Saccharophagus degradans 2-40: one gene and its partners. The protein of the gene in region 1 interacts with the protein of each later gene in a pairwise test. Links are inferred from orthologs where the notes say so. Each region holds a gene or a part of one and is shown in the gene's direction. Other genes may lie near its edges.

Region 1 (5,041 bases):
ACGGGTGTGGCCAGATGGTTTAGTTATAACTGTTATAGAGCAAAAACCTATTGCGAGATGGGGTAACAGTGGTTTTATTAATCAATACGGTGCGTTAATCCATGTTGATAATAACGAGTCGTTAGAAAATTTGCCGTTATTGTTTGGCGATGAACATTTAAGTAACGAAATTGCGAAAACTTATTTGGAAATGGCAAGGCTTCTTGCTAGTCGTGGCCTAAACTTAAAAGGGGTGCAAGTAGATAGTAAACGCTCGTGGGAGTTGGTGTTAGATAACAGTATGTTGTTAGTGCTGGGCCAGGATGAAGTAACAGTAAAATTACAAAACTTTTTGCTTGTGTACGAAAAACATTTGGCAGGAGTGAAGCACAAAATTAAACGAGTGGATTTGCGTTACGAAAGTGGGCTGGCTGTTGAGTGGTACGAAGATACCGAGTCAACCAAAATAGTGAGCGCAACACATTAAAGATTTAAGTAAACGGGTAGGGTTTTAAAAAATGGCAAATGCAAACGGGGGCAAAATGATTGTCGGCCTAGATATCGGAACGTCTAAGGTTGTTGCGATTGTCGGGGAGATATCAGCCGAAGGCGAACTATCGATAGTTGGTATTGGCTCGCATAAATCGGTAGGCCTGAAAAAAGGCGTGGTGGTGAATATTGAATCCACGGTGCAAAGCATTCAGCGCGCTATTGAAGAGGCTGAATTGATGGCTGGCTGCTCTATCCACTCGGTATACGCCGGTATTGCTGGTAATCATATTCGCAGCTTGAATTCGCACGGTATTGTTGCAATTAAAGATCGCGAAGTATTCGCGCAGGATTTAGATCGCGTTATTGACGCTGCACAGGCCGTGGCTATTCCTGCCGATCAGCGCATATTACATATTCTGCCGCAAGAATATTTAATTGATGAACAAGAAGGCGTTAAAGAGCCGCTAGGCATGTCTGGTGTACGTTTAGAAGCCAAAGTGCATTTGGTAACTTGCGCCGTAAATGCATCGCAAAACATTGAGAAGTGTATTCGTCGCTGCGGCCTTGAAGTAGAAGATATTATTTTGGAGCAGCTGGCTTCAAGTTATGCAGTGCTTACCGACGACGAAAAAGAGCTCGGTGTATGTATGGTCGATATAGGTGGCGGTACAACCGATATCGCTATCTTTACCGAGGGTGCGATTCGCCATACGGGCGTTATCCCCATTGCAGGGGACCAAGTGACGAACGATATTGCAATGGCGTTGCGCACGCCTACGCAATATGCCGAGGAAATAAAAATTAAATACGCGTGTGCGCTGGCAAAATTAACCGGCGCCGAAGAAACAATAAAAGTGCCGAGTGTTGGCGATAGACCCGCGAGGGACTTATCTCGCCAAGCTTTGGCTGAAGTTGTGGAGCCGCGTTATGACGAATTGTTTACGCTTGTACAAGCAGAGCTTCGTCGCAGTGGGTTTGAAGATATGGTTGCAGCCGGCATTGTGTTAACTGGCGGCACCTCCAAAATGGAGGGCGTGGTTGATTTGGCTGAAGAGATTTTCCATATGCCTGTGCGCTTGGGCGCGCCTCAAGGTGTGAAAGGCTTAAAAGATATTGTAACTAACCCAATATATTCAACCGGCGTTGGCTTGTTGCTATACGGGGCGGAACAACAAAAAGGTGAAAGAGCTCACTCTACTCCGTCAGGAGAAAGTGCAGTTAGTCGTTTGAAATCTTGGTTTCAGCGCAATTTTTAAAACAAATTTAATAGATATCATGCGGCAGGGTAGACCCACCCTGCTGTTGATTTAACACTCGCAAGAGTAAGGAAAAAGGGGAACACAATTATGTTTGAACTAGTAGATAACATTCCACAAAACGCTGTTATTAAGGTGGTTGGCGTTGGCGGCGGCGGCGGTAACGCTGTTAAGCACATGATCGACAACTCTGTGGAAGGTGTAGAATTTATTTGCGCAAATACTGACGCCCAAGCGTTGAAAGATGTAGATGCGCGCACTGTATTACAGTTGGGTAATGCCATTACTAAAGGTTTGGGCGCTGGCGCAAATCCAGAAATTGGTCGCCAAGCTGCAATGGAAGATCGCGAGCGCATCGCCGAAGTATTAAGCGGTGCAGATATGGTATTCATTACCGCAGGTATGGGCGGTGGTACTGGTACAGGTGGTGCACCAGTTGTTGCAGAAGTCGCGCGCGAGTTAGGTATTTTAACCGTTGCTATCGTCACTAAGCCTTTCCCATTTGAAGGTAAAAAACGATTGGCTATCGCAGAAGAAGGTATTAAGCAATTACAGGATCGCGTGGATTCTTTAATCACTATTCCTAACGAAAAGCTACTTTCTGTGTTAGGTAAAGCAACCAGTTTGTTAGATGCATTTAAAGCTGCAAACAATGTATTGCTTGGCGCGGTGCAAGGTATTGCAGATTTAATTATTCGCCCTGGTATGATCAACGTCGATTTTGCAGATGTACGTACAGTTATGTCTGAAATGGGAATGGCGATGATGGGTAGCGGCTACGCAAAAGGTGAAAACCGCGCGCGTGAAGCAGCAGAAGCGGCTATTCGCAGCCCGTTACTTGAAGACGTTAACTTGCACGGTGCCAAAGGTATTTTGGTTAACATTACCGCCGGTATGGACTTGTCTTTGGGTGAATTCACCGAAGTGGGTGATACCATTGAAGAGTTCGCATCTGGTGATGCAACTGTAGTAGTGGGTACTGTTATCGACCCTGAAATGTCTGAAGAAATTCGCGTTACCGTTGTAGCAACGGGTTTAGGTGCTGTGGGTGCTAAGTTAGAAACCAAGCCTGCAGAAACTAAAGTAGTTATCGACAACACTCGCGGTGCCGACGGCAAACCAAACTATGCAGCCTTGGATAAGCCAACTGTTATGCGTTCTAACCCAACGCGCCAGGCAACTGCGGCGGCAGCATTGGACGCCCAAGACAAAGACATGGAATACCTAGATATTCCAGCATTTTTGCGTAAGCAAGCAGACTAATAAGGCGGCTAACACTTAGCGTATAAATGGTTTAGTCGTTGCTGTTTGGTGTTATAAAAAGCTTAGGTTCGGAGTTCCCCACTCCCTAAGCTTGGTTGCGCCTATATAAAACCATTTTGTGAATTGCTCTTGATAATTGGCAATTCGACGGAATTAATTAAGTATTGCCCGAACTCATACTGGCACCTTGGGTCTAAGGTTTGCAGGCGTAGTAAGGGCAGTTTTAATAAACGGAATGGTGGCAGCGGTAAGCAAAGATAGGGATATTTGCTGCTGATTAAAACTTAACCAAAGCGCTGGAGGTGCATCATTCTTTCTGGTATGATGCGCGCCGCTTTTCCAGCTCCACACATAGAGTCATATAGATGATCAAGCAAAGAACCTTAAAAAACGAAATTCGCGCTACTGGAGTTGGGTTACACACAGGTCAAAAAGTGTATTTGACCCTGTTACCAGCACCTGTTGATGCCGGAATAGTTTTTCGCCGGGTAGATTTGAATCCTGTGGTGGAAATTCCTGCGAAAGCGGCCAATGTTGGCGATACCACTCTGTCTACAACCCTTATTCAAGATGGTGTGCGGGTGTCTACCGTAGAGCATCTGCTATCTGCAATGGCGGGGTTGGGCATCGATAATGCCATTATTGAAGTAAGTGCCGACGAAGTGCCAATTATGGACGGCAGTGCCGGCCCATTTGTGTTTCTAATTCAGTCTGCTGGCATCGTTGAGCAAAATGCGGCCAAAAAGTTTATTCGTATTAAAAAGCCTATCACCGTTCAAGATGGCGATAAAAGCGCAAGTTTTCTGCCTTTTGAAGGTTTTAAGGTTTCTTTTACCATTGATTTCGACCACCCCGTATTTCGCGGGCGCAAATTAGATGCCACGGTCGATTTTTCAAGCACTTCGTTTGTAAAAGAGGTGTCTCGTGCGCGCACTTTCGGGTTTATGCACGAAATTGAATATTTGCGCTCCAAAGGCTTGGCCAAAGGCGGCAGCGTAGATAACGCCATTGTGGTTGATAAGTTTCGAATTTTGAACGAAGACGGTCTGCGCTACGAAGATGAGTTTGTAAAACACAAAATTCTAGATGCAATTGGCGATTTGTACTTATTGGGTACAAGCCTTATTGGTGAATATAAGGCGTACAAGTCTGGTCACGGCTTGAACAATAAATCGCTTTTGGAGTTAATCAAGCAGGAAGATGCTTGGGAAATGGTAACTTTCGAAGATGACGAAGTTGCGCCAATCTCTTACATTAAGCCGTTACTAGCTGTGTAGCTGTAATTAGGCTTGTTGAAAAAGGCGCCATTTGGCGCTTTTTTACGTTTTATAAGCTCAAAATTTGGTCTGGCCTGGAGTTGAAAAACGTAAAGCTGGCACACATTTACGGCCATAACCTCAACGAAAGTTGAAATGCTGTGGTTAAATGTGCCATAGTCTTGACCCGTGTGATTTAAGTCTCATATAAATCTTGCAGCTAGTGCGAGATTGAACAATTATTATACTAACGGTTTGTTGTGAGCGGCCCTGTTTTATTCGGTTTTGTAACTATTTTCATGGTTTGAGCAAGAATAATAATGCGCTGAGCGTCAATAGGCTCCCTTTTACTCACTAAGTGCACATGCGATTCGATCAATGAAAATTATCGTCGTAAGTAAACGTCACGGAAACACTCGCAGCTTTACGCTGGGAGCGTGGAAGCGTGCGCTTATCTCAGCCTGTATATTGGGGCTGCCGGTGGGTATAACGCTAGGCGCCTTGAAGTACTTTGACACCGAGTCCGACTCCGAATTTCTCAACCCAGGATCTCGTCAAGCATGGGTAGCCGCGCTAAACGAGCAAGCTCAGCAAGTAGAGCAAGCGCGACTGCAAACAGAGCAAAAACTCGCGGCATTAACCATGCGAGTGGCCGAACTGCAGGCTAGGCTGGTTAGGATTGATGCACTGGGTGAGCGACTAACCGGTATGGCTCACCTCGATAACGGTGAGTTCGATTTTAGTCAGATGCCAGCTCTAGGTGGCCCCGAGCAGGCAATAGAAGAAGAACACGTT
Region 2 (2,783 bases), 3.0 Mb from region 1 along the record:
CCGGCGGCTAGGCGCGCGTCGGCGGCCGTTGCTTGAGCTAGGGCCTGCTCTTCGGTGAGAGTAATAAAGCTGTTGTATTCGGTATCCAGCGTTTTAATGCGGTTTAAAAAGTGCTGGGTAATTTCGACGCTGGAAAACGACTTGTTTTTCAGCCCCTGAATAATCTCGGCAATGGTTAAGTTGTGCATTGCTTGGTCCTGCATAGTTTAGCTGGCGCGCGGAGTAGTACGCTCGCTTTGGTTAAGGTGGCCAGGTGGCGGCTTAGTAAAATAGGGGTGCGATGGCAACGTTAGGCTATTCTATTACCTTGGGCACTAAATAAAGGCCGTTTTCTGTTGCTGGTGCAATAGCTTGGAACTCTTCGCGTACGTTGGGTTCTGTAACTTCATCTGCACGCAAAATTTGAACGGCATCTAAGGGGTGTGCCATGGGCGCCACACCGTTGGTGTCGGCAGCTTGAAGCTGGTCTACCAGTGCTAATACTTCGGTAATACTGTTGGCAACTTCGCCAAGTGTTTCGTCGTTTATTTCTAGCCTGGCGAGCTTGGCCAGTTTTTCAATGTCTGAAGGCTGCACAGATTGCTCCGTTCACAAATGGGATCAAATTATATAAGGCTGCGTAACTTACCATATTTACGCCTTGCTCAAAATCCCTAGCGTTGATAGAGTTCCCCAATTTACGCGGGTTCTGCCCGTTTTTTACGTACCGAATAGAGTAAAATGCTTCACTTGCTAAAAGTGTGAGCGTTAACGGGTTAAAAAATAATATGTTTAAACGTCTGCGTGGAGTTTTTTCCAACGACTTATCCATCGATTTAGGAACAGCGAATACGCTGATTTATGTGCGCGATCGCGGCATTGTGTTAGATGAGCCATCGGTAGTTGCCATCCGCAATCACAACGGTCAAAAATCTGTAGAAGCCGTAGGTATGGCTGCCAAGCGCATGTTGGGTAGAACCCCTGGCAATATTACTGCCATTCGCCCGTTAAAAGACGGCGTTATTGCCGACTTCCAGGTTACTGAAAAAATGTTGCAGCACTTTATCCGTAAAGTGCATGAAAATAGTTGGTTTCAGCCAAGTCCGCGAGTACTTATCTGTGTGCCTTGCTTATCTACCGAGGTAGAAAAGCGCGCAATCCGCGAATCGGCCCTAGGCGCTGGTGCTCGAGAGGTTCGCTTAATTGAAGAGCCCATGGCTGCTGCAATTGGCGCAGGTTTAAGTGTTGATGAAGCCACCGGTTCTATGGTGGTGGATATAGGTGGTGGCACCACCGAAATTGCCATTATTTCTTTAAATGGCGTGGTGTTATCGGATTCTGTACGCATAGGTGGCGACCGCTTCGACGAGGCGATTGTTAACTATGTGCGCCGCAAGTACGGCAGCGTTATTGGTGATGCTACCGCAGAGCGTATTAAGCAAGAAATTGGCTGCGCCTATGCTGGCAGCGAAGTGTTGGAAATTGACGTGCGAGGTCGCAACTTGGCCGAGGGTGTGCCCAGAAGCTTCACTCTTAACAGCGACGAAGTACTCGAAGCCTTGCAAGAGCCGCTTTCTGGCATAGTGCAGGCTATAAAGAGCACATTGGAGTTATCCCCGCCAGAATTGGCTTCTGATATTGCTGAAAGCGGTATTGTGCTAACGGGTGGCGGCGCGTTACTGCGTGACTTAGACCGTTTGTTATCTGAAGAAACCGGCTTGCCGGTGGTTGTGGCCGAAGACCCGTTAACCTGTGTGGCTCGCGGCGGTGGTCGCGCTTTGGAGTTAATGGATCAGCGCAGTATCGATTTGGTTTACTAAAGCACTTACTGGGTTTTGTTAGAAAGGGCGCTGTGGCGCCCTTTTGGCTTTATATAAAAACAAATTATTTCTCTAAAACTATTATTCTAAAATAACGACATTGAACAAGGTTTAGCGGGAGGCATTGCCATTAAACCGCTTTTTAGCAAAGGCCCATCGCCCATAGCGCGTTTACTCGTGCTGTCGGTGTTGTCATTAACGGTGGCGGGTATTTTTATCTACACCGATTGGTTTGCGTCCCTCAAAAATCAGGCGACGGACGTCGCTGCGCCTTTTTATTGGGTATCTGATATCCCTGCCAAAGTAGAAGATTGGGCCGATAACCGCGTTATGTCGCGCTCGCGACTACAGCAAGAAAACGAATCCCTGCGCACCGAACTGCTTATTCACAAGCGCAAATTACAGCAAATGGCATCGCTTGCGGCCGAAAACGTACGCCTGCGACAATTGCTTAATTCTGCGGAGATGATCGAAGATAGGGTTATTATCGCCGAACTTATTGGCGTAAGCCCCGACCCACTGGTACACAAGGTAATTGTTAACCGCGGCAGTAATCACGGCGTGTATATCGGCCAACCCCTGCTCGATGCCAATGGCTTAATGGGCCAAGTGGTGCAGGTGGGGGCGCTAAGTAGCCAAGTGCTACTTATTACAGATACAACCCATGCCTTGCCAGTACAAATCAATCGCACAGGTGTTCGCTTAATTGCAGAAGGGCTGGGCCGGCTGGATGAACTCGCATTGCGCTACGTGCCAAACACCACCGATATAGAGGTGGGTGACCTGTTGGTAAGTTCCGGTTTGGGGCAGCGCTTCCCCGCCGGTTACCCGGTAGCTGAAGTGGTAGAGGTGCAGCGCGACCCGGGCAAGGCATTTGCCTCGGTGATGGCCAAGCCAAAAGCGGAGCTAAACCGCAGCCGCCATGTGCTATTGGTGTTTGATATGCCCCCCTCGGAAGGCCTGTAGGTGTGAGCATGCCCAATC
Region 3 (2,859 bases), 740 kb from region 1 along the record:
TGCTCGGGCTTGGTTTCTAGTGGGCTAGAGGTGACTATTTCCACCGTTTTAAGGGCTTTATCGCTCGCTCCAGCCACAATGGCATCGCGCAGTTTTACTGTATTTTCAGAGGGGGTGTGGGCGATTATATTTAGTCTCTTCATTGGTTTATGGAACCCTTTGATTTTGTTGACTTTGCATACTAATTTACACGCAATACACGTATAATCTGCCACTTTTGTTCGATGGCTAGAAATGTAACCACTTTTTGGCCGAAATTGGACCTAATTTAAGACAAATATGCCCGGAGGCAATATTTAATGGCTATTGAGCGCACGCTATCGATTGTAAAACCTGATGCTGTAGAAAAAAATATTATCGGCAAAGTGATCAGCCGCTTTGAAAAAGCAGGTTTAAAAATTGTAGCCGCTAAAATGATGCACCTAACAGAAGAAAAGGCTCGTGGGTTTTACGCCGAGCATGAAGGTCGCCCGTTCTTTGCCGGTTTAGTTGAATTTATGACATCTGGCCCAGTAGTGGTACAGGTGCTTGAAGGCGAAAATGCAATTGCCTTAAACCGTGAACTTATGGGCGCCACTAACCCTGCCGAAGCTGCCGAAGGCACTTTGCGCAAGGATTTCGCCGATTCAGTGGGTCGCAACGCCGTTTACGGCTCAGATTCGCCTGCTTCTGCCGAGCGCGAAATTAACTACTTTTTCGACGCTAGTGAAATCTGTCCACGCTAATTACGCCCAATAGGGCAACCTGAGGTACCGCACACCGTGACTGTAGAATCTACTGCTGCTCCAGCCAAAGTAAATTTAATGGGGCTAAGCCAAGCCAAGCTAGAGGCGTTTTTTGACTCTTTGGGTGAAAAACGCTTCCGTGCAACCCAAGTGCTGAAGTGGATTCACCAAATGGGTGTTACCGATTTTGAGCAAATGACCAATATCAGCAAGCCTTTGCGAGACAAGCTTTCGCAGGTGGCCGAGGCGGTTGCGCCAGAAGTGGTTAATCAGTGGGACTCCAGTGACGGCACGCGCAAGTTCTTAATTCGCGTAGGTGGCGGCAACGCGGTCGAGACCGTATACATTCCAGATGGCGATCGCGGCACGTTGTGCGTGTCGTCTCAAGTAGGGTGCTCGTTAGATTGCAGCTTCTGCGCAACGGGTAAGCAGGGTTTCAACCGCGACCTGACTGCAGCAGAGATTATCGGTCAGGTTTGGCAGGCGGCGAAGTCGTTCAATCAATTTGGGGTTGGGGCGCAGCGCAAAATTACCAATGTAGTAATGATGGGTATGGGCGAGCCGCTATTAAACTTCGACAATGTTGTCGATTCTATGAACCTTATGATGCACGATAACTGCTATGGCTTGTCTAAGCGTCGTGTAACGCTGAGTACCTCGGGTGTGGTACCCGCTTTAGATAAGCTGGGCGAGTATACCGATGCGTGTTTAGCCATATCGTTGCATGCGCCGAATAATGCCTTGCGCAATGAGCTGGTACCTATTAACAAAAAATACCCAATCGAAATGCTATTGGCATCGGCAAAGCGTTATATTGATGGCTTGCCAGATGTGCGTCGTAAAATGACCATCGAATACACGTTAATCGATCAGGTAAACGACCGGCCAGAGCACGCTCACGAGTTGGCAGAATTGCTTAAAGATATACCGGTTAAAATTAATTTAATTCCGTTTAACCCGTTTAATTTATCCAATTACAAGCGTGTAAGTAACAATGCATTGCGTCGCTTTCAGCAGATACTTATTGACGCGGGTTACACCACCACTGTTCGCACCACGCGCGGCGACGATATAGACGCGGCGTGCGGCCAATTGGCAGGGCAGGTAAACGACCGCACTAAGCGAAGTCAGCGCTATAAAATTGATAAAAATGCATTGGATGCTTCTAATGCCGATATTATTCCCGTGAAGCTTGTCGACGAGGCAGACGTTTCAATTACGTTTAACGGTTAGGCAATAACAAAAAATAATAATCAGTTAACGATGGAGCTAAGCATGATTAAACATATTAAGGTTGCTGTAATTGCAGGTTTGTTACTAGTGCTAGGCGCGTGTGTAACAACCACCAACGAGCCCAAAAGCAAAATTAATGTTCAAGATGCATTAGAAGCCAATGTTAAATTGGGCATGACCTACCTACAAAAAGGCGATAGAGAAAACGCCTTGCGCGCATTTAGTAAAGCGCTGGAAACAGACAAAAAATCTGCCGAGGCTAACCAAGGTTTGGCTTTGGTACACCAGCTTAATGGTGAAGTGGAAGCTGCAGAGAAAAGCTTTCAAAAAGCGCTAAAAGGCCGGGCGGATTTTTCTATGGCAGGGGTAGAGCTTAGCTATGGCCGTTTTCTGTTTGAGCAGGAGCGCTACAAAGAAGCTAAAGAACACTTCGAAATGGCCAGCCAAGATTTAACCTTTCAAAGCCGTGCTAATGCTTTGTATTTTGTGGGGTTAACGTCACAAAAAATAGGTGATGAAGTGCGTGCTTTGGCCGCTTTTCAGCACGCGTTAAACCTCAATCCACGCTTGGCACCAGCGGCTATTGAGTTGGCTGAGTACTCGTTTGCCGAACGAGATTACGCGAGCGCTAAAAAATATTTAGATCAATTTGTGCGTTCTAATAATCGCCAAACTCCGCGTAGCTTATGGTTGGGCATTCGTATTGAACGAATTTTTGGAAACAAAGATAAAGAAGCCAGTTACGCGCTTGCTTTAAAAAATATGCACCCGTATTCCAAAGAGTATTTAGAGTACAAAAATTTGATAGAGGAGAATCAATAATATTGAACTGCGCGCTTGATTGATCAAGCCGGTTAGTCTCGGAACTGCCTAAAGGGGTGTTATCGTTTTAAGCGAATAA

What was found. The genes of interacting proteins can lie anywhere in the genome.
Region 2: the proteins of ftsZ (region 1) and SDE_RS16710 interact in binary tests that used the Escherichia coli proteins (3 or more experiments, as listed by UniProt). The link is inferred for Saccharophagus degradans 2-40 from one-to-one orthologs.
Region 3: the proteins of ftsZ (region 1) and rlmN interact in binary tests that used the Escherichia coli proteins (3 or more experiments, as listed by UniProt). The link is inferred for Saccharophagus degradans 2-40 from one-to-one orthologs.

What each region holds. Positions count from the first base shown.
Region 1 is NC_007912.1:1,105,424-1,110,464, forward strand. What follows is about bases 1,094-3,903. They hold ftsZ (cell division protein FtsZ), read left to right. Parts: upstream 1,094-1,817; coding sequence 1,818-2,990; downstream 2,991-3,903. Other genes in these bases: ftsA (cell division protein FtsA), read left to right, coding at 1,094-1,727; lpxC (UDP-3-O-acyl-N-acetylglucosamine deacetylase), read left to right, coding at 3,356-3,903. Also shown: SDE_RS04490 (cell division protein FtsQ/DivIB), read left to right, coding at 1-466; more of ftsA, read left to right, coding at 498-1,093; more of lpxC, read left to right, coding at 3,904-4,267; SDE_RS04510 (M23 family metallopeptidase), read left to right, coding at 4,625-5,041. UniProt on the Escherichia coli protein: Essential cell division protein that forms a contractile ring structure (Z ring) at the future cell division site. The regulation of the ring assembly controls the timing and the location of cell division.
Region 2 is NC_007912.1:4,068,384-4,071,166, reverse strand. It holds SDE_RS16710 (rod shape-determining protein), read left to right. Parts: upstream 1-767; coding sequence 768-1,799; downstream 1,800-2,783. Other genes in the region: mreD (rod shape-determining protein MreD), read left to right, coding at 2,774-2,783; mreC (rod shape-determining protein MreC), read left to right, coding at 1,929-2,765; gatC (Asp-tRNA(Asn)/Glu-tRNA(Gln) amidotransferase subunit GatC), read right to left, coding at 295-576; gatA (Asp-tRNA(Asn)/Glu-tRNA(Gln) amidotransferase subunit GatA), read right to left, coding at 1-188. UniProt on the Escherichia coli protein: Forms membrane-associated dynamic filaments that are essential for cell shape determination. Acts by regulating cell wall synthesis and cell elongation, and thus cell shape.
Region 3 is NC_007912.1:1,848,822-1,851,680, forward strand. It holds rlmN (23S rRNA (adenine(2503)-C(2))-methyltransferase RlmN), read left to right. Parts: upstream 1-761; coding sequence 762-1,958; downstream 1,959-2,859. Other genes in the region: SDE_RS07485 (flavodoxin family protein), read right to left, coding at 1-143; ndk (nucleoside-diphosphate kinase), read left to right, coding at 300-725; pilW (type IV pilus biogenesis/stability protein PilW), read left to right, coding at 2,001-2,780.